Regions from separate parts of the Thermoanaerobacter brockii subsp. finnii Ako-1 genome, predicted to be linked through region 1. Evidence: riboswitches for the same ligand, from Rfam matches in the RefSeq annotation. Region 1 holds a riboswitch; each other region holds the start of a gene.
The links. A riboswitch is a leader RNA that binds a small molecule or an ion and turns the genes downstream of it on or off. The one in region 1 is predicted to bind cyclic di-AMP.

Region 1 (10,887 bases):
ACTAAAGCAGACAAAGAAGCCTTTCTTTCAAAATAACCATAATCCTCGTAAGAATAAACTCTTTCAAAAGCATCCTCTCCTATGGCCATGTACCCTACTTCCCCTGCAGCGTAACTATTGCCTCGTAATAAAGTACCATTTACATATATTCCCGAGCCTATACCATTTCCTATGTTTATAAGCACAAAATTCTCTATTTCACGGCAACAACCAATCCATCTCTCGCCCAGTGCAGCATAATTTACACTGTTGTCCACGTAGATGTTATAATTAAAAATTTCACTCAACCTTTTCTTTAAATCAAAATTACTCCATTTCAATCCTGGTGCATCAACAATTCCTTTTTGTATATCTGTGATTCCTGGAAGACCAATACCAATTCCTATTATATTTTTATCTTCCTCAGCAAGTTCTTTTATCCCTTTCACAATTCCATTAAAAGCCTGTTCTTTAATGCCAGTTTCCCATTTTATCTTTTTTAAAATTTTCCCCTCTAAATTAGTCAGAATTCCTATCGAATTTGTAGATTCAACGCTTATCCCTATAACAAATCTAGCATCAGGATTAAAAGAAAGCTGTATAGGCTTTCTCCCTACTGTACCTTTTTCTCCGTAACCATTTTCTATTACCAAACCTTCTTCAATCAACTCATCTACAATGGCAGAAATAGTAGATTTGCTCATTTTTAAAACTTTAGAAACCTCTATTCTCGATATGGGTTGCATCTTTTTAATAACATCTAAAACATTGGCTTTATTGATATTTTTAATTAACCCTGAAGTGCCTTTAGTATAGTCTTTCAATATCTCGCCTCCATTAGTTCATTATCTGAACTAATTATCTAAAAAATTAGTTCGATATCCGAACATTTTCTTGTAATTATTATACCATAATAATTTGAAAAATGTAAATAATAAATTTTGAGACTACAAATATACAAGGAAGGTGCCTTATAATGAATAAAAAAATGAAATACATTGCAATAATTACTTTAATACTTTTATAGCCTTTGTGCAAAACTCCTGTTAAAAAACTTTATCCAACTCCTCAAATTTATCAAAGAGTATTAGTCTTTGCACCTCACCCTGATGATGAAACATTGGCTTCAGCTGGCCTTATTCAAGACACTATGAGATATGGTGGTGAAGTAAAAGTCGTAATAATAACTAATGGAGATTCCTTTAAAAGGGCAGTTATTGAAAATTATGACATTCCTTTTCCAACCCCTCATGATTTTTTGCGTCTTGGATACGATAGACAAAAAGAAACTCTCTCTACCTTAAAATACTTAGGAGTAAAAGAGGAAAACATTATTTTTTTAGGATATCCTGATAAAGGTTTAGTTTATCTTCTTGAAATAGTTTTTATATTGATATTACAATAATTCCTAATATAGCATTCTCCCTTTATTATTGCTCCATTAGAAATAATAGCATTCTAAGTCATCAGAAGTATAGTTTACTAAGTACATACAATCGCCTCCTAAATATCTCACAATTTTAAAATAGCACTTTTTTAAAAAGGTTACAATAATGTGTGTAAAATTTTAGTCTAAAAATATAACTATGCAAAAACTCAGCAACCTTCAAAATTTTGACAGACATGTTACAATCAAATAAGTTGACATTTTATGATAAATTTTTTACAATATATTGAGTAAAGGGGAGTAGTTCGCATAGCTTATATGTGGTAAAGTCAACATATCGGGAAACCCTGGCTTTACCTTAAAGAACGAGACCTTTACATAATATGTTTTACATATTATGTAAAGGTCCTAATTTATTTATAGAGCAAATATAATAGTTGGGGAGGCAATAAAATGGAGGCACTTGTCACATCATTTGTCCTTATCTTTACTTCTGAGATGGGAGATAAGTCACAGCTCATGTCAATGGCCTTTGCTACTCTTTTTAAAGTAAGGACTGTTCTTATAAGTATATTTATCGCAGCCTTAATAAACAATGGTATTGCTGTGATATTTGGTTCGTATATCACCGAATACATTCCCATTTTTTATATAAAATTTTCAGCTGCTTTATTATTTTTGTTTTTTGGAATTTCAACTTTAATAGAGGAAGAAACAAAACAGGAAAAAATAAAAAATTCAAAATACGGTCCTGTTGCAACTATTATAAGTACATATGTACTATCAGAATTTGGAGACAAAACGCAATTGGCTGCTATAGCTTTGACTGCATCATATAACAGTCCTCTGTACATATTAATAGGTACTACTCTGGGAATATTTTTAGCAGATGTATTAGGGATAATTGTGGGCATTTATTTTAATAAAAGAATCCCTTCAAAATATTTAAAATATCTATCTTCTTTCATATTCATCGCCTTTGGTCTTTCTACTTTGTATAAATTGTTTTTCTAAGTCAAAAACGGGTACTTAAGTTGTACCCGTTTTTGACCCTCTCATCGGAAGTTTTACCTGCCGTAACAGAAAACCATATTTCCTATTCTTGCCGCTATAGGAAGTGACCACAGCCACGCATTTGTAGAACTCTGGTCAAAATAATATAACGCTCCGTTTGTTGGGTCAACACCACTCAACGCATCTCTTGCCGCACTTATAGCATCAGCTGAGGCAGGTCTATTTATCCACCCATTTAACACAGGAGTAAATTGGTAATTTCCGTATGCATCGACTTGATATATCACGTCTTTTATAGTATTAGGGAAAATACCACTTTTAACTCTGTTTATTACTACGGCCGCAACTGCTACTTTAGCCTGGTATGGTTCTCCATCTGCTTCCGCGGTAACAAGTCGCGCAAGGAGGTCAAATTCCTCTTTTGTGTAGGGGATTACACCCCTTTCAATAGAACCTCTGCTGACATCCTGATATGTCCTATTAGAAGAAGTAGCACTGGGTATAATAAAGACTTGTCCAGGATATATTATGTCGCTTTTGTATCCGTTTACAGATTTGAGCATATCAACAGTAATGCCGTATTTTAAAGCAATTAAGTACAAGCTGTCACCTTTTTGGACAACATATGTGTTATCACTTCCCGGCACTTGTAAAACTTGTCCTGGGTATATTACGGTACTTTGAAGGCCGTTTAAAGACATCAACTTAGTATAGGTAGTTCCATATTTTTGGCTTATACCCCATAAGGTATCGCCGGGTTTAACTGTGTAAGTTGCGGCAAATATTGATTGGAAAATAAACAATCCGCCTATAACTGATGCGATGAGAGGTTTGACCTTGATGTGAATATTAAACATGTTGTTCCCCCTTTCGCCTCCGAGGTTAGTTGACGGGTTCGGGTGAGGGCCACCCTACCACGAAAGTGGATTCACCCCAATTTAGTTCCCCCGTACCCCTTATCGGGGATTCGGCATATTTTTAACTAAATTATAACCGGATATCTAATTTGTGTCCATATTAAACTGGTGGAAAGATAGGTACTTACTGGCACTCACTATAGCCACAGAAAGGACAAAAAACACATCCTCCTTCATGAACCAATTTAGCACCGCAATCCGGACATGCAAACACATTTACATTATTTTGATCAGCTTTATTTTCTTTTAGCTGTTTTTTATCCTCTGCCACTTGGTTTTTCATTTTAATCACCTCTATATATTGTTGTATTATTATAATAACACACAATATATAGGATTTCAAGAGCAAAGTTTGACAAAAAAATAACATCCTTCTGCTTTTTTTTGTAAAACTTACATTTTTTGATTATTCATCACCAATGATATTAAAGCATATCAAAGGTTTTATAAAAATCCGGATACGAAATATTTACACATTCAGCATTTTTTATCTTAGTTTCTCCTTCTGCCATAAGTCCAGCAACCCATAAAGACATGGCAATCCTGTGGTCATTGTAACTTTCCACTGTATTCCCTTTCAAAAATCCCGTGCCTTCTATAATCATCCCATCTTCTGTTTCAAAAATTTTAGCTCCCATTTTCTTTAATTCTGAAGTGATTGTATTTATTCTATTGCTTTCTTTTACTTTTAACTCCTCGGCATCTTTTATCACTGTTTTCCCTTCTGCGAAGACTGCTGCAACTGCTATTACTGGAATTTCATCAATAAGCCTTGGAATAAGACTTCCTCCAATTTCAATTCCTTTTAGCCTTGAAGTCTTAACTGTTATATCCGCTACTTTTTCATTGTTTATAGTTCTTTCATTTGTTAAGACAATGTCTCCTCCCATCTCTTTTATCACATCAATAATACCGGTTCTTGTAGGATTTACATTTACATTTTTTATAGTAACCTCCGAATTTGGAACGAGAGTTGCAGCAACAATAAAATATGCTGCTGACGATATATCCCCTGGTACAATAACTTTCTGCCCTTGTAATTTGTAGCCAGGGTAACAAGTTATTTTTGTGCCATTTACCTCCACTTTAGCACCAAAAGAACTAAACATGAGTTCCGTGTGATTTCTTGAAGGGTAGGGCTCTTCAATAGTCGTTTTATCATCGGCGTAAAGGCTTGCCAACATTATACTGGACTTAACCTGTGCACTGGCAATTGGCATTTTGTAATATATGCCTTTAAGTTTGTTTCCAAAAACCGTAAGAGGTGCAAAATTTCCTTCTCTTGCTTCTATTTTCGCTCCCATCATACTAAGAGGAGTTATCACTCTTCCCATAGGGCGTCTCTTTATAGAATCATCGCCTGTAAGCGTTGTCTCAAATTTTTGACCAGCGAGAATACCCATCAAAAGCCGAATAGTAGTACCCGAATTTCCTACATCAAGAATTTTTTCACTTTTATTTAGATAAAGTCCTTTTCCTTGAACTTTAACATTTGTGCCTTTTAATTCAATGTCAACACCCAAATTTTTCATACAGTTAATAGTAGATATACAATCTTCTCCTAAAAGAAAATTTTCAATCTCTGTAATTCCTTCTGCAATTGACCCAATCATTACAGCTCTATGAGATATTGACTTATCTCCTGGGACAGAGATAACACCTTTTAAAAATCTTTTCTTCTTTACTTCAATATCCATAACAACACCTCAAGTTATAGTGTTTCGATATTTTCTCGCATCTTCAAGAAATTTTTGTATACTCTCAATATCATCATTTTCTAAATAACTAATAAAGTCAGTCAAGACTTCTTTATAATTTTTTAATAAATCTAAAATAATTTCCCTGTTTGTGCAAATTATATCTTTCCATATCTCAGTTTGAGATAATGCAATTCGCGTAGTATCTTTAAAACCACCAGCTGCGTATTTAAAGGCTTCATTACATTTGTTATAAGCAAAATTCGTCAGTATAGCAGAAATGATATGAGGTACATGGCTTATAACTCCCACAATAGTGTCGTGTTTATTATAATCCATTATCATCGGTTTTGCACCTATTTTTATTATTACTTCTTTTATAAACAGATCCAAAACCTCATCATTTGTAGTATCAAAAGGTGTCAACAAATAATTTGAATTGACAAATAAATCTGCATCAGCGTTGTCATAACCTGCTTTTTCTGTGCCAGCCATGGGATGGCCCCCGATGAAAAAAATTTCATCGGGTAAAAATTTTTGTACTTCTTCCATTATGACTTTTTTTGTACTTCCAACGTCAGTTACAATACAGCCTCTTTTTAAATAATGAATTATATTTTTTACGCTTTCAACGACTTTTCCAACAGGTGTACATATAAAAACTATATCAGCATCTACTTGAAAATCGATGTCTGTCACGCCGTAAGAAATTACTCCTTCTTCTAATGCTTTTTGTAAACTGTCTCTATTTATATCAACACCAATAATGTCTATATCTGTGTATTTTTTTAATGCTTTTGCCATTGATCCCCCTATAAGACCCAATCCTACAATAACCGCTTTTTTTATCATGAAAAATCCCGTCCTACCGCTTTAGCGATAACTTTTATATCTTGACATAAGGCTTCAAAATTTTCTGGGGTAAGGGATTGAGCCCCATCGGATAAGGCATTTTTGGGGTCTGGATGTACCTCAATAATGAGTCCATCAGCTCCTGCTGCTATAGCAGCTTTAGCCATAGGAGCTACAAGGTGCCATTTCCCAGTGCCGTGACTGGGGTCAACAACTATAGGCAAATGACTCAATTTTTTTATAGCTGGAACTGCACTTAAATCTAAAGTATTTCGCGTATAAGTTTCAAAAGTCCTTATTCCTCTTTCACAGAGGATAACGTCTTTGTTGCCTTCACTTAAAATATACTCAGCAGCACTTAACCACTCTTCTAATGTTGCAGCAAGTCCCCTCTTCAATAAAACAGGCTTGTTAATTCTACCCACTGCTTTAAGCAATGGGAAATTCTGCATATTTCTCGCACCTATCTGTAGAACATCCGCGTATTGTGCCACTAGTTCAACTGAATGTACATCCATGACCTCTGTCACAATCTTAAGTCCAATGAGTTCTTTTGCTTCCTTAAGCATCTTTAAACCCTCTTCTTCAAGACCTTGGAAAGAATAAGGAGATGTTCTCGGTTTAAATGCCCCTCCTCTTAAAAATTGAGCTCCCGCTTTTTTAACCGCCATAGCACTTTCAAAAAGTTGTTCTCTGCTTTCTACTGCACAAGGTCCTGCCATTATAACTATGTTGTTTCCACCTATTTTTACATCCTCTACTTCCACGATGGTAGGCTCTGGTTTGAAAATTCTGCTGGCGAGTTTGTAAGGCTCCACAATAGGAATGACTTTTTCTACTCCCTCCATCATTTCTATAGCCTTACCTTCTAATTTTTTCTTATCACCTATAACACCTATGACTATTTTTTCTTCACCTTTTGAAATGTGGTAACCTAAACCGAGAGATGTTAAAAGATTTGTAATATCAGAGATTTGCTTATCAGTGGCATCAATATTCATAACAATTACCATTTTCAATTCCTCCATTCTACCGTTCTACTTAAATTTAGGATATGAACCTAATACTTTTAAAAAATCCGTTCTACCTTTTAACTCCTCTAAGGCATCCTTTACTATCTCATCTTCTCTATGCCCCTCAATGTCCACCCAAAAAACATATTCCCCAAGTTTTTTCCTTGAAGGTCGAGATTCTATTTTTGTCATATTAATTTTTTTGTTGGCCAAAACACCTAAAGCGTTATATAAACTGCCTGGAACATTGGGAACAGAAAATACTATTGAGGTCTTGTCTTTACCTGTGACAACCCAATCTTTTTGAGAAAGAATTAAAAATCTCGTATAATTTTCTTTCACATCTTGTATGTTTCTATCAATTATTCTCATGCCGTAAATAACAGCTGCTCTTTCAGGACCTATCGCCACTACTCCGGGTTTAGATTTGACACCTAAGACTGCTTGGGCAGTACTGTCTGTAGCTTTTACTTCCGCATTGGGAAATTTTTTAGATATATATTCCCTGCACTGAGCAATTGCCTGCTGATGAGAAAGTATACAATGTACATCTTTAAATTCAACTGGAGCATCCGAAATCAAGCAATGGGAAATAGGTATTATCACCTCTCCTTTTATCATTATCCCATTTGCGTCGTTTATCAGCATATCTACGGCAATATTTACAGAACCTTCGATAGAGTTTTCAATAGGAATTACTGCCTCTTCGCATAAGCTATTGCTTATACAATTTATGACTTCCGGAATGGTGTTAAACTCTACAACTTCACAGTTTTCAACACCTTGTGTGTATTTTATAACAGCTTCTTCAGAAAATGTTCCTTTAGGACCCAAATAGCCAATTTTCATCCAACACCCCCTTGCAAATTATAATATTAGTGATATTTTAATACTTTGCATAAGTAGAGTCAAGTAAATTTTTCATAAAGTCTAAAAAAGATAAAGAAAAAAGCGGTTACCCGCTTATTTTAAAACTTTTAAGATTTCTTCCTCTTTAACAGTCGTAACTTCAGCTTTTCCTAAACCACGAAGAAGAACAAAATTTATTTTGGCTTCTCTACTCTTTTTATCAAGTTTTATAGCCTCTACGATGTCTTCTTTGTGCAAATCCTCATAATCTGTAGGTAATCCTGTCCTTTGTATTAAAGAAAAAATTCTTTCAAAATATTTTTCATCAATATACCCTAAATTTAATGCAAGTTTACAAGCGTATACCATACCTATAGCAACAGCTTCACCGTGAATATACCTCTCATAACCTGTTAAAGCTTCAATGGCATGTCCTATTGTATGGCCAAAATTTAATATTGAACGCAGGTTTTCTTCTTTTTCATCAAGAGATACGATTTTCCCTTTTATTTCGCAAGATTTTTTGATTATATGCCTTAATTTATCTTCTTCTAAATCTAAAATTTCATAAATGTTGCTTTCAATATACTCAAATAAACTAAAATCCCATATAATACCATATTTGATTATTTCAGCTAATCCACCAAGTATTTCTCTTTTATCTAACGTGTTTAAAACGGCGGTGTCTATATATACCATTTTAGGTTGATGAAAAGCTCCTATTATGTTTTTGCCTTTTTTTAGATTGACTGCTACTTTGCCCCCTACACTGCTATCAACCTGCGCCAACAAAGTCGTAGGAATTTGCACAAAGTCTATTCCCCTCATGTAAGTTGCTGCGACAAATCCCGCTATGTCTCCTACAACGCCTCCTCCAAGAGCTATAACTGAACTGTCTCTTAAAAGTCCATAGTCATAAGCTTTTTCAAGAAGCCTTTGTGCCATTTCCATTGTTTTACTTGTTTCCCCTGCAGGAATAACTTCATATGACACATCAAAACGACTTTTTTTAAGACTTTCATTGAGTTTTTCAAAATACAAAGGATAAACATTAAAATCAGTTATTATAAATGTTTTACTACTTCTTACATGTTTCTTTACTATTTCTCCTAATTTATCAAAAGAATCATAGGCAAAATAAATAGGATAAGACCTTTCTTTTAAATCAATTGTTATAAAATCCAAAGTTCACACCTCACACTTTTTTATTTTAATATTATACATCATTAAAAAGAAAAAGTTAAGCAAAATGAGTAAAACAATATTTCAGCTTAAACTTCTTCTGGCTCTTTATCAAAATAAAAGAGGTACATGTCTTCAAATTCTGGTTCTACTGATTATTAAAAAACAAAAAAGGACAGTCTCTTTTACTGCCCTCTTGATTCATTATAGCATTTTTTCAAACTCATCAAGCAATTTTTCAAAAACATCCAAAGCATCGTTTACTGGTTTTGGAGTAGTTAAATCCACTCCTGCCTTCTTTAAAAGGTTTAAAGGATAATCAGAGCTCCCGCTCTTTAAAAACTCCTTGTATCTTTCTACAGCTTTTTCCCCCTCATTTAGTATCATCTGAGAAATAGCTATTGCCGCAGAAAATCCAGTAGCATATTTATAGACATAGAAATTTCTATAAAAATGTGGGATTCTCGCCCACTCATAGCTTATTCCTTCATCTACTACTATGTCATCTCCATAGTAGAGCTTATTTAATTCATAATATTTTTTGTTTAACACTTCCGCTGTAAGAGGTTCTCCTCTTTCTGCCATTTCGTGTATGAGTTTTTCAAACTCAGCAAACATAACCTGCCTATAGACTGTTCCTCTGAATTCCTCAAAAAAGTGATTTAAAAGATAAAGTCTTTCTTTTTCGTCTTTTGAATTTTTTAAAAGATAATCCATCAGTAGAGCCTCATTACAAGTAGAAGCTACTTCTGCCACAAAAATCTTATATCCTGCATACACATATGGTTGTGTCGCATTTGAATAATACGTATGCAAAGAATGTCCCATTTCATGGGCAATTGTAAATACATCATTTAATTTGCCCTGATAGTTTAAAAGTACATAAGGATGGGTGCCATAAGTTCCCCATGAATAAGCTCCAGAAGTTTTACCTCGGTTTTCATAAACATCTACCCAACGGGAATTAAACCCTTTCCTTAGTAAATTTATGTATTCATCTCCTAACGGTTGTAGTCCTTCTAGCACGAGGTTAATTGCTTCTTCATATGTAAATTTCTTATCATATTCCTGTATCAAGGGCACATACAAGTCATACATGTGAAGTTCGTCTAAACCTAAAAGTTTCTTTTTAAGCCTCACATATCTATGTAATACATCAAGTCTACTATGTACTGTCTCTATAAGATTGTTGTAAACTTCTACACTTACATTATCTTCAAATAGTGAGGCTTCCAATGAAGAATTATATTTCCGTGTCTTCGCGTAGAAAATATCTTTCTTTACATTTCCTGCCATTGTAGAAGCAAAAGTATTTATAAATTTTTTGTATGTGTCATACATGGCGTTAAATGCGGCTTTTCTGACGTTTCTGTCTTTACTCTGCATGAAGCGTACAAAATTGCCATGAGTTAATTCTACTTCTTTGCCTTCTTCATCTTTAATAGTGGAGAATCTCATGTCAGCATTATTCAACATAGTATATACATTTGAAACAGATTCTGCCAATGTTTCTGCTTCTGCTAATATTTTTTCTTCTTCCGATGAAAGTACATGAGGTTTAAACCTGATTAAATCTTCAAGATATTGCTTATAAATCTTTAATTCTTCTAATCCTTCTATCATTTCCATTAATTTTTGTGTATCAATGGATAAAATCTCTGGAGCTATAAAAGAAGTAGCACTCATAACTTCAATATTGAGTCTCATGGCCTTGTCAGTCAAAGCTTGATATTTGGGATTAGTATTATCTTCGTCTCTTCTCATACGGGCATAGGCAAAAATTTTGCTGGCTGTCATCCCAATTTGGTCATTAAGTTTTAGTACCTCTAATAAATTTCTTGAAGTGTTAATTTTGCCTTTAAACTTTACAATTTCTTTTAAAAGCTCTTTTGTCTTGTTATAGTCTTCTTCCCACAAATTCTCATTTTCATATATATCCTCAAGTCGCCATTTATACTTATCTTCAATTTCGCTTCTATCTTTTAAAACCTCCACTT
Region 2 (10,887 bases), 450 kb from region 1:
TATTCAGGATATGAGTGTAAAAAATTTTCTGTCACAATACCTTTTGATATCTCAATTGTTGTTAAATTTTTAATATTAGGGATAAATCCAAGATTTGATACAATACTATAGGCAGGCCGATCCACATGGGCTGTGACCGCTACCCCCTTGCCCTCCATGTATTCAAAAATTTCATTAATGCTCAAATTTGATGAAATTAACAATGAGTAATCTATCTCTTCTATAACATTATCTTCTTCATCCATCACAAATTGATTCCCAAAGATTGTTTTTTCATTTTTAATTTTTATCAAATTTTCGTTAATAATTTCGCTAAATTTTGCGCATTCATCTACTGAATAAAAATAACAAAGTATGTGAACCTCTTCTCTTGTCTGTACCTCTATACCAGGCACTACTATCAAGCCTTTTTTTAATCCAAGATTATACACAGCTTTCACATTTTTTGCGCTGTTGTGGTCTGTTATAGCTATTACATCAAGTCCTTTTATAGAAGCCATATTGACAATATTGTTAGGAGTCATATCATCAGAAGCGCAAGGGGATAAAGCCGTATGAATGTGCAAATCATAATAAAGCATCATTTCATCATCTCGTACAAAGTTATTGCCGCTTCATAAGAAGTCCCTGTAAAACTTAATATAGGGATGCCTTCTTCATCAGCCTTTTTCTTAGCTTCTTCATCTAATTTCGCATCTTCAGGAATTATTATACAACTTATTTCGGCCAACAAAGCTACTGCTACGATATTTACATGAGTTTGAATTGTTATCCAGGCGCTCTTTGCTTTTGCATGGGCCATAACCCAACTTAAAAGGTCGCATATATACACCCCCTCAATTTCTTTGTCAATTCCGTTGCCCCCTGCAACTAATTTAAATCCTCTATTGACAAGATCAGCTACTTTTATCCTCATAACATTTCACTCCTTTCCCTCACTTAAAACTGGAGGAATTTTACCTGCAAGTTCATTTAATTCTTGAGACAAATTTTTTATTTTGTCTTTTAATATAAAAATGCAATCATATTCCGTAGCATAACCTTTCACTATATCTTCTGCCAATGCCCTACAAGTAGGTGAACCACAAGAACCACAGTCAAGTCCTGGTAAGGCTTTGTATTGTGTGTCTATTTGTTTCATCATTTCGAGCGCCTTAGAAATGTCTTTGTCCAACTTCATAACTTCACTTTTTTCTATTTTCTTTTTCCATTTCACCTCTTCAAAATCAATATCTTTCTCATCAAACATAGGCTCTTCTCTTTTGAGAAGTTTTTCCGTCAGTTTTCTTATTCTGTTTTTGGCCACAAAATTATTTTCAACAGTCAAAGGTCCACCAATACACCCACCGATACATGCAAGCCCTTCAAAAAAGTCTAAATCGTTCAATTTTCCTAATTCAATCTCTTCTAGAACATCTACAACATTGTGTATCCCGTCTACATAAATACTATTTTCTGTAAAGGTACCAAATGCTTCTCCACCAGAGTTTGCCCATCCAACACCTATCATAGAAGCTTTGCTTAAATCTCTGACAACAGTAGTCTTAGCTTTTTCAATGATTAGGCCATATATTTCTTTCATAGAAAAAACCCCATCAATTTTGGATTTTTCTATACCAATAGGATTTTTCACACTTGTCACTTTTGCAGCACAGGGGGAAATGAAAAAAACTCCTATTTCCTCTTGCTTCAGTCCCGTCTTTTTAATTGCTTCCTTTTTTGCTAATATTGCCGCAGTATCCATAGGAGAACATATATCCAATAAATTATCAATCAAAGAGGGAAATTTGATTTGTACGAATCGCACAACAGCGGGGCAAGCAGAAGATATAACTGGCTTTTTTAAATTTCCTTTTGCCAATGCTTCCCGCGTAAATTTAGAAACAATTTCAGCAGCATATGCCACTTCAAAAACTTCATCAAAGCCTATATCCAGCAATGCACTCAATATTTGATTAATAGTTAAATCCCTAAATTGTCCATATAAAGAAGGAGCAGGAAGTGCAATCTTGTACTTAAAATTTTTCATCGTATCCAAACTATCAGTTACCGCCAATTTAGCATGATATGGGCACACACGTATACATTCACCACAATCTATGCACCTTTCATTTATAATCCTTGCTTTCCCATCTCTTACCCTTATTGCCTCCGTAGGACATCTTTTTATGCAATTAGTACACCCTCTACATCTATCCTTATCTAATGTAACAGAGTGAAAATATGACATTTTATCACCTACTTAAATAAAATTTCCATTACCACAGTTGTCCCATTTTTACTGCTTTTTATATCCATAAAATCAGAATTTTCCTTCATATTAGGAAGTCCCATGCCGGCTCCAAATCCCATTTCCCTTATCTCTTCAGGAGCAGTAGAATATCCTTCTTTCATGGCAAGTTCAATGTCTTCTATTCCAGGACCTGTGTCTTCTGCAGTTATGCGTATTTTATCGCCAAAAATTTCTATTTTCATGTGACCTCCATAAGAATGAATTATTATATTCATCTCTGCTTCATAACAAGCTATGCAACTTCTCCTTACAACATTTGGATTTAAGGAAAGCTGTTTTAACACAGCTCTTAAATTGCTGGAAACCTCTCCTGCAGAATCAAAATCTCTCGCTTTAACATCAAAATCTAAACTATAAAGTACCATTTCATTCACCACTTCTACAAGTAAGCCCATTAGAATACAAAAGGCCACAGGCAATATAAAGAGGATATTTTGTCTTCATTATCACAAGTCCTGCTTTTTTAGCAAGTTCCAATATTTCCTCTCCCGGAGTCTTACCTCTTACAAACACTATACATTTAATATCTCCCACTACTTCTGCAGTCCTTATAACTTGGACATTAGTAAGCCCTGTCAAAAGCACAGCCTTTTCGTCACGAGATGCCAAAACATCACTCATCAAGTCTGCACCACAAGCAGTAAATACTTCTTCTTCTAATTTTTCTTCTCCCACCATAACTTCTGCATTTAAAATTTCTTTTACCTCTTTTAATTTCATACCTTAACACCCCATTATTGGTTTTGCATAACAATTGTTTTTAAAAAAGTATTATATTCTTCACAAGATTGCCATAAACTTTCTTGCAATAAACTAAAGGTATTTCCATCTTCTAAAGCAGCCGATATTTCAATTTTTTTAATATCATTTGTTATTTTATCGACAATCTCTATCGTCTTTTGTATTAGTATTGTCACTTCTTTTTTTTCAAAATCCTCCTTACTATTTTTAAAACTATCCACTTTTCTCTTTAATTCTTCTAATTCTTGTTTTTCTAATTTGTCATTAGAAGCTTTATAAGAAAGAGCCGACATATAATCAAAAATTTGTTGAAAATCTTGTAATTTGCTTGTAAAAACATCCATTTCTGATGTTAATTTCTTGTCATATGCAATTTTTATAGAAGGCCCTTTTTTTACATATACTTCACTGGAAATACCTTGAGACTTTAAGGAAGAAGAAAATAAAGCAGCTTGTTCTCTATCTAAAAATATTCCACCTATTAACAAATATTTGTCAGAATCTTTACTAACAAAAGAATAAACTCCCTTCATCTTCATTAAATCATCCTGATACTTTGCAGTCTCAAAATCTGAATAGCTACCTAAAACAACTTCAAACAAGTCAATTCCTTTAACAACCATCTCTTCAAAATTATCACTGTCATTTGTTTTTGAAATGTTAGGTTCTACAATATCTTTTGAAATAAAATAACCTGCTAAAAGAGAAACTAGAGGAATTATTAATACAACAATTAAAACTTCCAGCATTCTTTCGTTTTTCATTTCTTTATCAACCCTTACCATAAATCTTTATACGATAAATCTTTACACTTATATTATACTATACTTCCTTAAAAAATCCTTTAAAAATTTTAATAGGACTTTTTTACTAATTTGCACTTTTAAAAGAGGTTTTAGAAGAATTTTGTCGAATTATATATTATAGGAGGGATTGAATTGACAAATATTGTAAATCAAATAATTGAAAATAAATTTCGCGAAATTCAAAGCAGACTCCCTGCTAATATAAAAATATTTAACACTGATAAACCTTTTGCTGAAGTTTTAAACAATGCTATAGAAAATCAACAATACAATTCAGGAAATGTGAGTAATAATGCGCCATCAAAAAATACAAATTTACAACAAATTGAAGATTTAATACAACGGGCCAGTCAAAAATATAATGTAGATGCAAATCTCATCAGAGCGGTCATCAAAGCAGAGTCTAATTTTAATCCATTCGCAGTTTCTTCTGCAGGAGCGATGGGACTTATGCAGCTTATGCCTTCAACTGCAAAGGAATTAAATGTATCCAATCCTTTTGACCCTTCTCAAAATATAGATGGAGGAGTAAGATACCTAAAAAATTTGTTAGACACTTACCATGACATAAGATTAGCATTAGCTGCATATAATGCTGGTCCTCAATCAGTAGAAAAATATCAAGGTATTCCCCCTTACCAAGAAACTATAAATTATATAAACAAAATTTTAAATGACTTATATAATAAATAATAAAGGAGCCAAAAAGGCTCCCCTATTTGTTGTATTTTGCACTTTTATATCTTTGTTGAGAATCCAAAATCTTTTTTCGTATTCTAATGCTTTGAGGAGTAACTTCCACTAATTCATCATTATCTATAAACTCTAATGCTTCTTCTAAGGACATCTTTTTTACAGGAGATAGCCTCAAAGCCTCATCCGCCGTTGCAGACCTTAAATTTGTCACATGTTTTTTCTTACATACATTGACATCAATATCTCCACTTCTTGAATTAACTCCCACAACCATCCCTTCATACACTTTTGTACCTGGCTCTATAAAAAGTGTCCCTCTCTCTTGAGCATTGTAAAGGCCATAAGTTGTCGCAACCCCCGTCTCAAAAGCTACAAGAGCGCCTCTCGTACGAGAAGGAATGTCTCCTTTGTAAGGTGCATAATCATAAAAGACAGAGGTCATTATGCCATTTCCTTTTGTATCTGTTAAAAATTCAGACCGATACCCTATTAAGCCTCGTGTAGGTATTTTAAACTTAAGCCTTATAGTTCCTGGCTTTAATGTGTGCATATCCATCAATTCAGCTTTTCTCGGTCCTAATTTTTCCATCACAACTCCCATATATTCTTCAGGAATATCTATTGTCAAAAGTTCAATAGGTTCCATTTTTACTCCATTTATTTCTTTAAAAATCACTGTAGGCTTAGAAACCTGTAATTCATACCCTTCCCGTCTCATAGTCTCAATTAAAATAGAAAGATGCAGCTCTCCTCTTCCAGACACCTTAAAAGAATCAGTAGAATCTGTTTCTTCAACTCGCAATGCGACGTTTGTCTCTAGCTCTTTAAAAAGCCTTTCTCTTAAATGTCTTGAAGTAACGTATTTACCCTCAGTTCCAGCAAAAGGACTGGTATTTACACTAAAAGTCATAGAAACTGTTGGCTCTTCTATGCGAACAAAGTCTACCGCCTCGGGGTTATCTCTATCTGCAATGGTCTCTCCAATCTCAATATCGCTTATGCCAGAAACCGCCACAATATCTCCCAAGCTTGCTTCTTCTACTTGCACTCTTTTTAGTCCTTCAAACTGATATAGATTATTTATGTGAACTTTTTGTATTGACCCATCTCTTTTACATATAGCCGCTTCTTCCCCTGAAATTATTTTTCCTCTAACTACTTTTCCAATGGCAATTCTCCCAATGTAATCATCATAATCTAAAGTAGTCACTATAAGTTGTAATGGTGCTTCAATATCTCCTATTGGTGCAGGAATATAGTCTAAAATCGTATCAAAAAGAGGTCTCAAGTCATGAGACTCTTCTTCTAAACTTAATTTTGCTATACCTTCTTTTGCAGAGGTGTAGACAACAGGGAAATCAACTTGGTCATCATTTGCTCCTAATTCAATAAATAGATCTAAGACTTCGTCAATAACCTCCTGAGGCCTTGCATCAGGCCTATCAATTTTATTTATGACAACTATAGGTTTTAGATCCAGTTCCAATGCTTTACTTAATACAAAACGGGTCTGTGGCATAGGTCCTTCAAAAGAATCTACCAACAAAAGTACCCCATCTACCATTTTTAATACTCGCTCTACTTCACCGCTAAAATCTGCATGTCCTGGGGTATCCACTATATTTATTTTCACATCTTTATATCTAACAGCAGTATTTTTGGCAAGAATTGTTATGCCTCTTTCTCTTTCTAAATCGTTAAAATCCAAAATCCTTTCCTCAACTTTTTCATTTGCCCTAAAAATACCGCTTTGTTTAAGCATAGCATCAACCAAAGTAGTTTTTCCATGATCAACATGAGCAATAATGGCTATATTTCTTACATCTTCTCTTACATATTTCATAAGGTATCTCCTTCCATAAAATAGGCTATATCGCGTATACAGTATTATATGATATATCAAGGAATAAAAATAGTCAATATAAAAAAGAGCACTCCTTGGAGTACTCTTTTTTTATGCTTATCTTATAACGCGTCGTGCTGTAGTATAATGGTCTTTATAATATCCCGAAGTTATATTACTTATTATCACTTTTCCAGCCCCTGAAGAGCTGTGTATAAACTCACCATTGCCTATATATATTCCTGAGTGATTTATCACACTACTTCCCAAAGTTTTAAAAAATACCAAATCTCCTGGTTGAAGGTTGCTATAACTTACATATTCTTCTACAGTAGATTGGTCCTTCGCCGTTCTTGGTAAATTAATATCAAAATTCTTAAAAACATATTGAACAAAACCGGAACAATCAAACCCTGCAGGAGATGAACCTCCATACACATACTTGGTTCCCAAAAGAGATTTAGCAAATTCTATAAGCTTGTTTACCACACTTCTATCTACGTCTCCTCTTGATACAATCGTTTGTGTTCCTACTGATAAATATTGGCCATATATCCAACCTTCTCTTCCATCTGAAAGCCTTATATTGTACCATCCATTTTGATTTCCTAATACATCCACTTTTGTATTTTTTGTAACTTGTGCTATCACATTGGCAGATATATTACCTGCACTTCTCACATTTACTACACTACCTGTTACTATGCCAACAGCTATTGGTGTTCTATTAACACTTCCTCTTGATACAGTAGTATCTACACTTTTTACTGCTAAATATTGACTGTAAATCCATCCTTCTTTGTTGTTAGAAAGTCTTACTTTGTACCAATCATTTTGCTTTCCTAAAACATCTACTACAGTATTTTTTGCAAGTTGTGTTATTATGCTTGCAGATAAACTGGCTGCACTTCTTACGTTCACTCTACTACCGGTCACAGTACCAACTCCTGTTACCGGTGCATTTTGGCCATTAACTAATGCTAAATACTCTCCAAAAACCCAACCTTCTTTTCCATCTGAAAGCTTAATCTTGTACCATCCATTTTGCTGATCTAACACAGTCACAGTATCATTTAAATTTAGCCGTGTAATAATGCTTCCTGATAAACTGCCCTGCGTTCGTACATTTACATAATTTCCCGTAATCTTTCCAACTCCCAATCCTTCTGCAAACGCTGGGTTCAAAAAAGAACTACCAATCAGCGTCGCGCCAAACACAGAAATTCCAAAAATCATCTTTCCTATTCGCTGATCCACTGCAAATCTCCTTCCTTTATTGCCTCCGGAGTTAGCTGTCGGGTGCGGGACAGAAGGTATCCCTACTGCAGCTTCACTGCAGATTAACCCCAAAAAGCGGTTCCTCCGTACCTTTCGGATTCGGCAAGATTGCATATTTTGTCCTTTTGTCTTATCTTATCATATCCTACAGTCAAAGTCAATGTTTACATTACATTTTCTTAAACTTTTTAATCTTTTTTTAATATATTTTATAAAAAATTAATAATTTGTGTGACAAAAAAATAAAAGGCTTAACGCCTCTTTTCTCTTTTATTTATGGTGCGGATTTATTTATGGTGCGGAGGGTGGGACTTGAACCCACACGGGAAACCCCATACGCCCCTCAAACGTACGCGTCTGCCAGTTCCGCCACCACCGCACGCTTTTTTAATTTCGTCACACTATGAATTATATAATCTTTTTAGGTCAGTGTCAATACCTATTTTTTAATACTACTTTTTTATATACCATTTTTCTATATTGTCGAAAACATTAAATCCAGTAGGGTCCACACCTTTTACATTGTCATATGCCATAACTGCTCCTTCAATATAGAAAAGGCCAATTATAGGTTGTTCCTCTAAAAAAACTTGTTCCAAAACTTGATAATCTGCTTTTAAAGAATTTTCTTCTAAATCATAAAAAATTCTACTATATATTTCATCAACTTTAGAATTACTATAACCCATAAAATTATCTTTGCCTTTTGTCATAAACATCGCAGACATATCTTGATTATAACTTAAATTCCACTCCATTAGCACCAAATCAAACTTACCCGAATACACAGAACTTAGTAAATTATCCCAATCTTTTGGTACAATTTTTATTTCAATTCCTATGCTTTTTAAATTATTCTTTATAATTTGAGCAGTCTTAATTAAATAAGGATTATTTACATTTACTATCAAATCAAATTTAAGTTGATAAGTTCCATTGTTCCTTATCCCTTTAACTAAATTCCAACCATTTTCCTCTAATATTTTATTTGCCTCTTTTATATCGTAATTATGAGCTACTATTTTACTACTATAAAGCCATGAATCAGGGCGGACTGGAATGCATGACTTTAACCCATGACCAAAATATACATCTCTCAAAATTTTGTCAGTATCTATTCCATAACACATCGCTTTCCTGACATTTGAATCTTTCAACGCTGGATTTTGATAATTAGGAGCCATAAATACATAATCTTGCATAACGTATTTATAAATATTTACATTTGAAAGCTCTTTGTATTTATCCCAGTCTATGTCACTTAAAAAAGTAAAATCTGCTTCTTTGCTTTGAAAAGATGTTATCATGGCATTTTCATTAGGCACAATTTTAAATACTATATTATCTATATAGGGTTTGTCGCCTCTATAATAAGGATTTTTTTCAAAAATAACCTCTCTGCTAACACTGTAAGAAGATATCTTATATGGTCCTGTACCAATAGGTACGATGTCTTTATTTAAAATATCTTCCTTGCTCTTGTATTGGTGCTCGGCTAAAATAGGAAAAGTAAATAAAGCTATTGGATTTGCAGCAGGTTTATTTAAAACAACTTCAAATTCATAATCACCGTTTGTCTTATAAGAGGAGAGATAGTTAATGAGAATGTCCTTATAAGGGCTTTTTACCTCCTTACTTTTAAAAGAATCAAAAGTAAATTTTACATCATTAGCTGTAAAACTTACTCCATCCTGCCATTTAACATTCTTTTTTAAATAAAATTTTATATTAAGTCCATTTATATCCCACTTTTCTGCTAATTGAGGAACAGGTTTTAAAGTTTTATCTAAAGTAACTAATCCTTCCAATGACAAATTCAACATTTGCCTTACTCGTTCATTGCTGTTTAAAAAAGGATTTAACGTATCAAAAGAAGTAATATTTACTCTTAAAGTGCCACCCTCTAGTGGCTTTTCTTCTTCAATCTTAGTTTTATCCTCAGAAGCTTGCGGCAAATTTACCATATTTTGTGGAGTGGTTTTGCATCCTGTAAAAATAAACATCAAAATGAAAGATAATATAATAAATTTTCTCATTAACTATCATCTCCGAAAACTATTTTATCTTTTTCAATTTTTTATTTTCTATAATACCAGGAATTCTCCCTCTTTTAGCAACAGGTACCCCTTCTACTTCTTTTATATCCATTGTCATGTCAATAGGTTGAGCATCAGATATGTAACTTCCAACACCAAAAGCATCTGCCCCACTTTCAGAAAGTTTTGCAACTCTTTCAGGATCTAAACCTCCAGAAACTATAATTTTTACATTTGTAAATCCTTTTTGATTAAGCCTTTGTCTTAGTTCATAAACCAAACTGGGAGTAACACCTCCTCTTTCTGATGGAGTATCAAGTCTTACTCCGTATAATCTATCCCCTAAAAATTCAGCAACCCTCAAAGCCTCTTCCACTTCGTCTTTAAAAGTATCAACTAAAATGGTTATCTTCTCATCAGGGGGAGTTATATCTCTGTAAGCTTTCACCACTTCTAATGTATCTCCTGCAATCAAAAAAGCAGCATGAGGTACTGTCCCTTTAGGGTCTTTTCCCATTAATTTTGCACCTAAAACACAGCTGGCATCATCTGCCCCTCCAACGAGTGCCGCCCTTTCCATCACAGGTGCCACAGCTGGATGTACATGTCTCGCGCCAAAACATAATATTGGTTTGTCTTTGGCAACTTCTTTAAGCTCCCTTGCTGCTGTTGCCCAACCAGAAGAACTTGCAAGAATTCCTAATATTGCCGTCTCATAAATTCCAAACTCACTATAAGGCCCTTTTATCCTCATTACTGTATCTTTAGCTTCAAAAGTATCTCCTTCTTCCAAAGACCATATTTCCACATTTTTATCTTTAAGTAAACTCATTACTTCTGGTAACCCTGCAAAAACTCCTCTTTTTCTTGGAAATATCTCCGCTGTGACTATTTTATCTTGTACACTAAGATATGACAAAATATCCTGGGTTCTTAAAAAATACACATCCGTAGTCCATGCATTTTTTATTTCTTCATGAGTAGCTGAGAAAAACTCCCTATCCTTTTCGATTTTTACCTCATTTAGGTCTTTTAAATGTTTTAATTGTTTCATTTGTGTCCTCCCTTTTTATTTTCTTTTTTAACGATACTATTATACCAATTTTTCAGCTTTTTTTGTATATACTAATTTTCATATCAATTTTTAGTTTCATATATGAACTTATACATCTGATAAACTGCTAACACCTTTTT
Region 3 (10,887 bases), 410 kb from region 1:
CTAATCTCGTGGGATGGAAAAGTTCACCACTGGATATTTGTAATTCCTCCACAAGTTTGCGATACGCTTCCTCAGTTGTAAATTTATTAAAAGGCTCGACTTCTTTTAAAGTCACTACTGCTTTTTTTAGGATATCCACAACTTTTTCTTTAGTAAAATACTTTTTAACTCCTTTTTCCTCATATTCGTAAACTTCTGTAAAATAATAGCTCATGGCATCAGCTACATCCACAAGAGTTTTTTCCCTTTCTCTTACTACACTTACTATTTTTTTGATATAATCATAATCGAAATCTTCCCCAATAAAGTTTTTAGCTTTCAAAAATGGAATGACTACTTCAGTTAATTTATCTAAATCATAATTCCTTATGTAATGGCCGTTTATCCACGTCAGCTTTTGTACATCGTAAATAGCTGGATTTTTTGATACCCTTTCTAAAGTAAATTCTTTTTTGCTTTTTGACACATCAAAAATTTCTTCCCCATCTTTTGGAATCCATCCCAGCAAGGTTATATAATTTACAATTGCTTCAGGAAGATATCCTTGGTCTCTAAACTCCTGCACAGAAGTCGCTCCATGTCTTTTACTAAGTTTACTTCTATCAGGGGCTAAAACCATAGACACATGGGCAAATTGAGGAATTTCTAAGCCTAAAGCTTCAAAAATTAGTATTTGCTTTGGGGTATTTGACAAATGTTCCTCTGCCCGTATAACATGTGTTATCCCCATTTGGTAATCATCTACCACAGTAGCAAAATTATAAGTAGGCATATTGTCTGATTTCATAATTATAAAGTCATCAAAGGTGGAATTATCAAACTCTACATCCCCTCTTATTATGTCGTGAACCACTGTCTTCCCTTGTTGAGGCACTTTTAATCTTATTACAGGTTTTTTCCCTTGCCTTAAATACTCCTCTATTTGCTCTTTGGTCAAATTTCTACATTTTCCCGTATACATTGGAGGCCTACCTTCTTTTTCTGCCTGTTTTCTCATTTCCTCTAACTCTTCTTTTGTGCAAAAACAGTAGTAAGCCTTTCCTTCCTTTAATAATTTATTTGCGAATTTTCTATATTCTTCTAACCTTTGCGATTGGTAAATAGGTCCTTCATCCCAATCAATACCTAACCACTTCAGTCCTTCAAGTATCCCTTTCATAGATTCTTCTGTCGACCTTTGTAGGTCAGTGTCATCCACCCTTAAAATAAATTTTCCTCCATTGTGCCTTGCAAAAAGCCAATTAAAAAGAGCAGTCCTGGCACCACCTATATGTAAACTCCCTGTAGGACTTGGGGCAAATCTTACTCTCACTTCACTCATCTTATCACCTCTTCATAAGTTTAAACTATTTTGATTATACTTTAATTGAAGTGTTTTTTCAACAAAGAAGTATTTCATCAAAAATTTGTGGTATAATCATACTATAAACTTAAAAAAGGAGCTGTTAAAATGAAAGATATTGTTATAAACCTTTTAAAAGAAAGAGGAGTTATTTTAGGAGATATGGCAATATTAGTATTAGACTTGCAAAAAAAGTATTATGATGATTTAACAATAGAGGAATGCATAGAAAATTTACATCATGTACTTGAGAAAAGAGAAGTTCAAAATGCAATCTTGACAGGAATCGCTTTAGACAAATTAGCAGAAAAAGACCTGCTAGAAGAACCTCTTTTGTCGATTTTAAAAAGAGATGAACCTTTATACGGCATTGACGAAATTTTGGCCCTTAGTATAACAAATGTTTATGGTTCTATAGGTCTTACTAATTTTGGATATCTTGATAAAGTAAAACCCGGCATAATAGGAAAACTTAATGAAGATAAACAAAAAAAGTGTAATACTTTTATTGATGATTTAGTAGCTGCAATAATCGCCGCGGCATGTGCTAGAATTGCTCATTCCAAAAAGAAAGATTCATGATACGTGTTTAACTGTAACATTTTTTGTTCTATGTGGAACTATTTAACAAATACTTAATCAACTGTAATTTTATCCTTTATCTGTTCAAACATCTTAGGCCCTATTCTAGAAACATTCACTATATCCTCTATTTTTTTAAAAGGTCCTTTGCTTTCTCTAAATTCTATTATTCTTTCAGCCGTTACAGGACCTATCCCTGGCAATGTCTGTAATTCCTCTCTTGTAGCTGTGTTTATATTTATTTTTTTATCTTTTGCTGTAGTATCAGAAAATGAAACCATCGCTTCCTCACCTTTTTTAGGCACTTTTATCATCTGCTCATCTTTAACTTTTTGCGCAAGATTGATATTGGTAAGGTCTGCCTCTTCCAATGGACCCCCAGCTTTATTTATAGCATCTATTACTCTTTCTCCTTCTTCCATAAGATAAACTCCTGGATTTTTAACTAGGCCCGTCACATAAACTTTTATTTCCGAAGGTTCTTTTTTATTCTCTTCAATACTATTATTTACCTCTTCTGATATATCATCAGCATTTGTACTAATAACAAAATCATTTTTTAATTTGTAATTTTTATAAATTACATACCCTGAAAACAATAAGATAAAGGATAATAAAACAACTATGGCATACTGTTGTCTCTTTGAAAAATAAGTCATGCTATCACCTCTTTTTACAAGCTCCTTTATTTATTTCTACATAAATCAAAAAATTCCTTTTTATTTTTCGCGTTTTTTTGTTATACTTTAAGTATCAGCATAAATTGGAGGCATAAAAATGAAAAAGATAATAGCTTCTTTGCTCACACTATTTATTTTGGTAGTGCAAATAACTCCTGTATACGCTAATGTGCCACCACCACCTGAAATTGTAGGCCCAACTGCAGTTTTAATGGATTTTACAACAGGTCAAGTATTGTATGACAAAAATATGCACAAAAGAATGTACCCCGCAAGCACAACTAAAATTCTTACTGCAATTATTGCTATAGAAAAGGGAAACTTAAACGATATTGTAACTGCTAGCAATAATGTTACAAAAATAGATGGAAATTCCATATTTCTTTCTCCTGGTGAGCAACTTACGTTAGAACAATTACTTTATGCGATTATGTTACAATCTGCCAATGATGCAGCAATAGCAATTGCTGAACACATTGGTGGAAGCGTAGAAAACTTTGCTAAAATGATGAATGAAAAAGCTAAAGAAATTGGAGCTTATGATAGCCATTTTGTAAATCCAAATGGTCTTCCTGATGACAATCATTATTCCACCCCTTATGATATGGCATTAATAGCAAGGTATGCAATGCAAAATCCAGAATTTAGAAAAATAGTAACTACAATACATTATCAAATTCCTCCTACTAATAAGTTTGATAAAGTAAGAGACCTATGGTTAAGCAATCGCTTAATCAAACCTTCAAGTTTTCGCTATGAAGGAGCTGATGGAGTAAAAACAGGATACACGGTTGCAGCTGGTCAAGTTTTAGCAGCTTCTGCAACAAGAGATGGTCGCAGACTTATATCCGTCATAATGGGAGACCAAGGAACAAATATCTGGACAGATACTATAAAACTTTTGGACTACGGGTTTCAAAACTTTAGTTTAGTGAAAAAAACAGAAAAGGGTGAAACAATAACATATATCGACTTAGGAAAGTCCCACTTTAAACTTCCTCTTATTGCAAAAGAAGACTTTTACTACGAAGTTCCTAAAGGTCAAGAAAATTCTATAGAGACCCAAATAATTCTAAATAAGGATATCAAAACGCCAATAAATAAAGGAGATGTGTTAGGGTACATCAAATATACTTTAGATGGCAACGAAATTGGTACAAATCCTCTCATTGCAGCCGAATCTGTTTATAAAAACTTTTGGGGAAACTATTATACGGAGGTACAATCTTCTGGTGTAAAAAATACAATGTATACTAACCCCGTAAAATTTATTGCTGGAACAACAATTTTAGGAATAGCTTTTATCCTTTGGAGAAGACGGAAAATTAGAAATAGAAAAAAATATATCTTCTCAAAATATTGATTTAAAAAGAGGGCAGAATGCCCTCTTTTTATGCATATATTTGGTTGTCATTGAGGCTTCTACTTCTTCCCATGTCCTTTATAAAAGAATCAACATTAAAAAATCTTTTTAAAATTTTAAAATAATACAACTCTTCTTTAGACTTTATTTCAAAACCGTTAGGTAGGAATCTATTTTTTATATACTCTGCATCACTAATTTCTGATTCGGCTATTTTATTTAATATTTCAGATGTACCAGTTCCTATTGCAAATTTTTCTTTTCTTCTCCATACAATTGATTCTGGTAAATAATTTTCTGCAAGCTTTCTAAGTATCCACTTTTCGGTTTTTTCTCGGCCGTTAATTTTAAATGACGGTGTTATTTTAAATGCGTACCGTAACACTTCTATATCTAAAAACGGTACACGTCCCTCAATGGAATGTGCCATTGTCATTCTGTCAACTCTTTGAAGATTTGTATTATGCAAATTTCGAGTTATATATTTTAATTCAGATTGTAATTTCCAAGGATTTGTATAATTTTTGAGGTAATGGTATCCACTAAATAACTCATCAGCACCTTCTCCCGAAAGAATAACCTTTACGTAATTGCTTGCAAGTTTTGATACAAAATATGTTGCAACAGCACTTCTGACTAAGGCTGGATCACAGGATTCAAGATGATATATAACTTTGGGTAAAACTTTTTTTATGTCCTCCTCTGTATAAATAAATTCATGGTGAATCGTACCTACATAATCAGCAACAACTCTTGCATTCTTTAAGTCATTACTTCCTTCGACACCTACTGCAAATGAGTGAAGGGGATTTTTGTATTTTGCTGCTATTGCTGCTATAAGGCTGCTATCCAATCCGCCACTTAAAAATACTCCAACAGGCACATCAGCAATCAACCTTTTTCTTACTGAATCCTCTAATCTAAGCCTTAATCCATTAATAATATTATCAACATCTGCAAAATGCATCGGATCCTGTGGAATTGAATAATATCTCTCAAATCCGTTTTCAGTTGTATAAATATATCCATTAGGAAATTCATTTATATCATCAGTTACTTCCTGAAGTGCTTTAATCTCCGAAGCAAAGGCAAAATAACCTTCTTTTGTTTTACCATAATACAATGGCTTTATTCCTAACGGATCGCGAGCAATAAATATGGTCTTTTTTTTAGAGTCATAAATAACTAAAGCAAACATTCCATCAATATAGTTAACACAATTTTTACCTAGTTCTTCATACAAATGAATTATTACTTCGCTATCAGTATCTGTGGAAAAAATATGGTTTTTTAACTCTTTACGCAATAATTGGTAATTGTAAATTTCTCCATTATAAATAAGCCAATACCTGCCATCTTCGTTTTTTATAGGTTGGCGTCCATGATAAAGGTCAATTATCGTCAACCTATTATGGCCTAATGTAATATTTTCATCTGCAAAAATACCTGACTCATCCGGGCCACGATGTCGTATTTTATCAAGCATCCTTTGTACTTTGCTCTTATCACCAGTTCCTATAATTCCTGCCAATCCGCACATTTGACTATCATTCCTCCCCTTCAGATATATTTAAAGAAATTGAATAAGGAACGTAAGAAAAGATCTTACGTTCCTAAGTTTTTATACTTCTATAGCTGATTTTTCATATTCACGTAAAATCTTTTCTACCCTTTCTTCTTCAGGTATTATTCTTTGTTTTTCATAGTCATAAGCGTAACATGCTCCATCTATCACTTTTGTTTGTAGTACTCCTTTAGCATATTTGTTACCTTTAAGATGAGGTGCATCCAATAGACCTATTTTTATTGCTAATGCCAGCACATCTGGATCTGCCAGTGGATCAGGGCTATGAGGTGCCAAGTTCTTTATCGCTTCCAATAAAATCCTTGTCTCTTTCTTTAACTGTTCTTTTCTTTGAATTACTTCTTTATCTTGAGTCAAATCAGGCATTCCAAACATAGAATTTTTTATCACGGCTTTTACTATTTTAACGCTTTCAATTATATCTTCTGGCGTTGCAGCATGATGAGCTTCACAATATCCCACTACGTGATATATATGAGGTCTTATAGCCATAGAGAGATAAGCACTGGAAGCTAACTGACCCTTGGCTTCTAAAAGGTCAGTTGGAAAACTTGCAAGTCCCGCTCTTGCTTGCCTTATAACTCTGAAATTTTCATCTTGTAATTCTTCTATCAATTCTATCTTAGCTAACATCTTTGCCAAATCCATTTTTGGTGAAATAGAAGCAGGTACATTAAACATAAACTGAGCTACATAGTCTCTTACTCCCATCTTTTTGGCATTATATGCTGCAAGATAAGCCATTGTTACTCCAATTACGTCGTGAGCATCTCTCAAGCTCCAATGATGTGCTTCGTTTACTTCTACAGGTACTCCTTTTTCAGCGTGCCATTTCATAAGCTGCTGATTTTCTCTTATGGAAGTATTTACATCCCTTGGTCCTCTGCCGTCCAATACATTATACCAGCAAAGGGGAATCGCTGCCCAAGCGTTATGGATAGTCTCTAGAAGCATCTCTGCCATCTTGAAAACATCATTTGTACCACTGTAACATCTGAGAAGAGGATAGTTACCTCTTCTTGAAGCCTCATATATTCTTATTAAGTCTTCTTCCTTTCTTATAGGAACACCGCCTGCTCCGTCCAAAGATTTGTCATATTTTTTATCAAAGAAGTGCTCTTGAGCATTTTGGTCTGGTGCTATAGAAATTACATCTAAAACTTCTGCTTCTGCTATCTTCTTAACTCCTTCTATAGTGTCCTCCAATGAAGGAAGCCCAAAGTGATGCCTTATTATAGGATAAGGATATTTATCTTCTATTCTTCCAATTAATGTATCAGCAAAAACTCTTTGTCTATGGTTTGAACTTCCTCCTCTTAAGAAATTAATTGTAGCTTCATCGCCATTTTTACCATCAAAAACTGCTGCAAATATTCCTGATTTACGAGCTACTTCTGCAGTAGGCTCTGTCCCTCCAAATACCCATTTTATATGTTGCAAATTATTTACTTCTATTTCCCTCTTGAGTTCTTCTAAAAGTTTTTCAAGAGCTGAAGGAGTCAGTCTAAAGCTTACTCCTACAATCTCCGGCTTATGTTCTTTAACAGCTTCAATCAATTTTTTAATAGGAACTGCAGGACCTAAAAATACAGTCTCATAACCTTGCTGTTCTGCAAATCTCAAAAAGTTATACACACCTGCTACATGGACGCAATTACCTATCGCTGCCGCTACAATTAACTTTTTCATGCTATCGTTACCTCCTTTCTTTTCCCTTCAACCAATTCTATAATTTCTTCAACTGTCATACCTTGTATGCCAAGCTTTTCAGCTGTTCTTCCAATTTTCCAATAATCTTTTCCGTGCATAACTGAAGCAAGATGTATAACAGCATCAATAGTGGGGGTCTTAATGCCTATCTCTTTCCCTATAGAAGACATAGGCACTAAACTCATAGGAACATCTTCAAATATATAACGGCAATCTAATGTTTGAGGAGCTAACAAACCCACATAAGCTTTTGTATTTTGAATTGCCTCATATAGATTTTCTCCTTCTGCATTATAACTTTCTTTTAGCCATCTTTTAGCGGAAATAGTATTTACACCTAGAGCTTTCGCCACCATCATTCTCTCATTATCTATTTTTTCCAGTATTTTTGCAACAGAAGGAGAAATGCCTTCCCGATAATATTCAAAATTCCCTTTAGTAGTTTCTATTCTCGCTGCATTCAAAAGAGTAGGTGTAGGATGAAAAACAGCTCCAAAATTGTTAAGACTCGTTTCAAGAACGTTTTGCGCCGGAATAAATTGAGGAAAGGCAGTATTAAGTGTTTCCACCACTATTTCTGTTTTTTCTTTAGGTATTGCAGCAACAGACACAACTTCCTTTATCTTATATATTTTCGATTTTCCCATGGAAGACCTGCAGGCATATATAAAAGTATCTGTTTCTGCAATAACTACATCTAAATCTTCTCTTTTTCTTATAACATTATGAAACTCTAAAGCACCACCAGTTCTTCCAGGATTTAATACAATTATTTGACCATCCTTAAGATATAGCAGCATGTCTTCGGCAATTTTATAATGGGCAGAAGCAGGAACTACAACTAAAATTATATCAACATCTTTAATAGCTTTCTCCATGTCATCAGTTATCACATTTAACTTGCCAAACCCTTCTACTTCTCCTTCTAATTCAATTCCACCTTTTTCTATAATAGGAAGTAATTTTTGATAGGTTCTATTGTACAAATTAACTTTATAGCCTTTTAAAGCGAGATGCCCCGCTATCGCTTGACCCCCATTCCCAGCTCCAATTACTGCAAAAGAGAGTTGTTTCATTTTTACTACCCCCTTTTAAAGAAATGAAAAAGCTATAGAGGGAAATCTATAGCTTTAGCCTTCGGTGTCTGAAAAGACATAAAAAGACACCATTGCTATCATCCTCCTCTTTCAACGCTTACGAGGTTAGCTGACGGGTTCGGGTCGAAAGATAACCCTACCATCTTATCAAAAGATGGATTCACCCCCAAAGTGGTTCCCCCGCTTCTTTACGAATTCAGCGTTTAGCATTTTATTCAATTTTCAATTTATTTTTATTATATCATAAAATCAAAAAGTTGTAAAGGAAAACATACTAATATTTCCCAAACTCCTCTCCTACCCTTATTTCATCCAAATAGTTATATATAGTATATCTGGAAACACAGAGTATTTTTGCTACGTAATCCACAGCGCCCCTTATCAAAAAAGTCCCTTTTTCATCCAACATCTTTACCACTTGTACCTTCTCTTCTTTTGACATGAAATTAACAGGTTTTCCGTAATTTTCCAATGTTGTGTTTACTATACTTTCTAGTACATCGCTAACACTACCTGTATAAGCCTCTCGAGCCTCTTCGTTGGTATCCGCCACATCGCAAAACTCTGATAAAGTATTTTTTACCATTATAAATTCTGAGATATCAATATTGATGGTAAGGCATCCAACAGGCTTACCATTTTCGTCTTTTATAAAAAGAGCAGATGACTTCAAAATTTTCCCATCTTTCCCTTTGTTTTTATAGTTTATTAAATTTTCAACGTTATCAGATTTCAATACTTTCGATATAGTTTCAGGCAAAGGGCTCCCTACATCTCTTCCTGTCACATGCCCGTTTACAATTGCGATAATCGAATTTTGTGGAGAAGAAAAGTCATGCAACGCCACTTCGCAATTTTTGCCAAATGTATTAGCTATACCTTCTAGTACTGGGATTATGCTTTTCAAGATAGGATGCGTCTTCATCGGCTTGAATCCCCCTAATCATACAATTTAAATATATGCAATGAGGTGATGAAAAATTACTGATAGGCTATAAAAATCCATCTGCACAAAGAGATAAGACGTTAATAAAAAAATTTATTAACGTTATTATACATGCCTCAAACAAGGTTGTCAAGCAGTATTTCTTTTGCATCTGCCCACAATCTTTCTAAATTATAAAAATTTCTCTCTTCTTGTTGGAAAATATGAACTATTACATCACCATAATCCATTAAAACCCATTTGCCTGCTGCATAACCCTCAATGTGATGAACAAAAATTCCTTCTTCCCAAAGTTTTTTCTCAACTTCGTCAGTCAAGGCTTTTACATGGGTATCTGAATTCCCCGTAGCTATAATAAAATAATCAGCAATAGTTGTTAAATCCCCAATATACAAAATCTTTATATCAAAGGCTTTTTTGTCTTCTAACACATTATATATCTTTGATACTTTCTCTTTTAACTCTATCACTAAATCACCCCTCTATCATAATTTTTCTTCCGCTTATATTATTCTTTAACTTACTTCAATTTACTTCAATAAAGTTTTAAGAGAATATCATTTCTCGCTCTTATTGTTTTTTCATAAAGAAGCAATTTTCTTTCTATTACATAGCAAATAGTGCTGTCAAAAGCTTTTAATACAGCCATATCCACATCCTGCTCAGCCAATTGTTTTAATTTTTCAACCCCTTCAAAATTCCTATTAGGTTCAATATAGTCAGCCAAAAATATTATCTTATCTAAAATTGTCATATTAACATCCCCAGTAGTATGAAGAGCAATTGCTCTTTTTATTTCTTCGTCTTTTATTCCAAAAATTTCTTCTACCAAATGTGCACCTACAGGACCGTGTAAAAGAAAAGGCGCATGTTTTAAAACTTCATCTACTTCAATTCCATATCTTTGAGCAAATTTTAAAAGTTCCTCATCAGAATAGCCCTTTGCACAATCGTGCAACAAACCTGCAACTTGCGCTTTTTCTACATTAGCATCGTATTTTTTAGCAAGGTATATTGCGGTTTCCATAACACCTATAGAGTGTAAATACCTTTCTTCATCTAACAAACTTCTTAATTTGCTTTTTAAAAATTCTATGTCATACCCCATTTTCCTCATCCTTTTTGTACAAGTCGTATTTTTGAATATATCTTTCTACAGACTCCGGCAACAAATACTTTATAGGTCGTCCCCCTGCTACTCTTTCCCTTATATCAGTTGAGGAGATAGCCAAAGAAGGAACAGTCACTTTGTAAATGACATTTCCATAAAGTTTTCTAATTTTATTTAATTCTTCATCTATTCTATTGCCTTCTACTCCTGGCCTAGTTGCGGCAACAAAATTACACATCTTTAAAAGCTCATCTGCACTTTTCCACGTCAAAATCTCTAAAACAGCATCCGCTCCTGTTATAAAATAAAGTTGAGTTTTCTCCCCATAAATTTTTTTAAACTCTTTGATAGTATCAATAGTATAAGTATACCCTTCCCTGTCAATTTCAATCGTCGATACCTCAAAAAAAGGATTAGTTATTGTGGCAAGTATAGTCATTAAATAACGATGTTTTTTATCTGTCACCTTTC

Region 2: another riboswitch for cyclic di-AMP. It lies ahead of THEBR_RS07465 (C40 family peptidase); the one in region 1 lies ahead of THEBR_RS05035 (cell wall hydrolase).
Region 3: another riboswitch for cyclic di-AMP. It lies ahead of THEBR_RS07240 (NAD/NADP-dependent octopine/nopaline dehydrogenase family protein); the one in region 1 lies ahead of THEBR_RS05035 (cell wall hydrolase).

What each region holds. Positions count from the first base shown of each region.
Region 1 is NC_014964.1:1,036,630-1,047,516, reverse strand. Features, by position in the region: gene THEBR_RS05050 (ROK family transcriptional regulator) at 1-803, opposite strand, end outside; gene THEBR_RS05045 (PIG-L family deacetylase) at 1,010-1,384, shown strand; gene THEBR_RS05040 (TMEM165/GDT1 family protein) at 1,820-2,380, shown strand; gene THEBR_RS05035 (cell wall hydrolase) at 2,434-3,237, opposite strand; cyclic di-AMP (ydaO/yuaA leader) riboswitch at 3,237-3,363, opposite strand; gene THEBR_RS12385 (hypothetical protein) at 3,422-3,580, opposite strand; gene aroA (3-phosphoshikimate 1-carboxyvinyltransferase) at 3,723-4,994, opposite strand; gene THEBR_RS05025 (prephenate dehydrogenase) at 5,004-5,846, opposite strand; gene aroF (3-deoxy-7-phosphoheptulonate synthase) at 5,843-6,859, opposite strand; gene pheA (prephenate dehydratase) at 6,884-7,708, opposite strand; gene aroB (3-dehydroquinate synthase) at 7,823-8,893, opposite strand; gene pepF (oligoendopeptidase F) at 9,095-10,885, opposite strand; gene sdaAA (L-serine ammonia-lyase, iron-sulfur-dependent, subunit alpha) at 10,887-10,887, opposite strand, start outside.
Region 2 is NC_014964.1:1,487,944-1,498,830, forward strand. Features, by position in the region: gene THEBR_RS07425 (PHP domain-containing protein) at 1-584, opposite strand, end outside; gene THEBR_RS07430 (DRTGG domain-containing protein) at 581-916, opposite strand; gene THEBR_RS07435 ([Fe-Fe] hydrogenase large subunit C-terminal domain-containing protein) at 923-2,230, opposite strand; gene THEBR_RS07440 (ATP-binding protein) at 2,239-2,688, opposite strand; gene THEBR_RS07445 (DRTGG domain-containing protein) at 2,660-3,013, opposite strand; gene THEBR_RS07450 (SPOR domain-containing protein) at 3,028-3,819, opposite strand; gene THEBR_RS07455 (lytic transglycosylase domain-containing protein) at 3,973-4,533, shown strand; gene typA (translational GTPase TypA) at 4,556-6,379, opposite strand; gene THEBR_RS07465 (C40 family peptidase) at 6,497-7,636, opposite strand; cyclic di-AMP (ydaO/yuaA leader) riboswitch at 7,642-7,772, opposite strand; tRNA gene THEBR_RS07470 (tRNA-Leu) at 7,952-8,036, opposite strand; gene THEBR_RS07475 (peptide ABC transporter substrate-binding protein) at 8,110-9,693, opposite strand; gene THEBR_RS07480 (nicotinate phosphoribosyltransferase) at 9,713-10,747, opposite strand; gene THEBR_RS07485 (lytic transglycosylase domain-containing protein) at 10,831-10,887, opposite strand, start outside.
Region 3 is NC_014964.1:1,449,535-1,460,421, forward strand. Features, by position in the region: gene gltX (glutamate--tRNA ligase) at 1-1,321, opposite strand, end outside; gene THEBR_RS07215 (phosphatidylglycerophosphatase A family protein) at 1,451-1,924, shown strand; gene THEBR_RS07220 (helix-hairpin-helix domain-containing protein) at 1,978-2,583, opposite strand; gene THEBR_RS07225 (D-alanyl-D-alanine carboxypeptidase family protein) at 2,702-3,967, shown strand; gene asnB (asparagine synthase B) at 3,996-5,507, opposite strand; gene THEBR_RS07235 (cobalamin-dependent protein) at 5,589-7,241, opposite strand; gene THEBR_RS07240 (NAD/NADP-dependent octopine/nopaline dehydrogenase family protein) at 7,238-8,338, opposite strand; cyclic di-AMP (ydaO/yuaA leader) riboswitch at 8,440-8,571, opposite strand; gene THEBR_RS07245 (helix-turn-helix transcriptional regulator) at 8,634-9,284, opposite strand; gene rsfS (ribosome silencing factor) at 9,422-9,775, opposite strand; gene yqeK (bis(5'-nucleosyl)-tetraphosphatase (symmetrical) YqeK) at 9,841-10,413, opposite strand; gene nadD (nicotinate-nucleotide adenylyltransferase) at 10,403-10,887, opposite strand, start outside.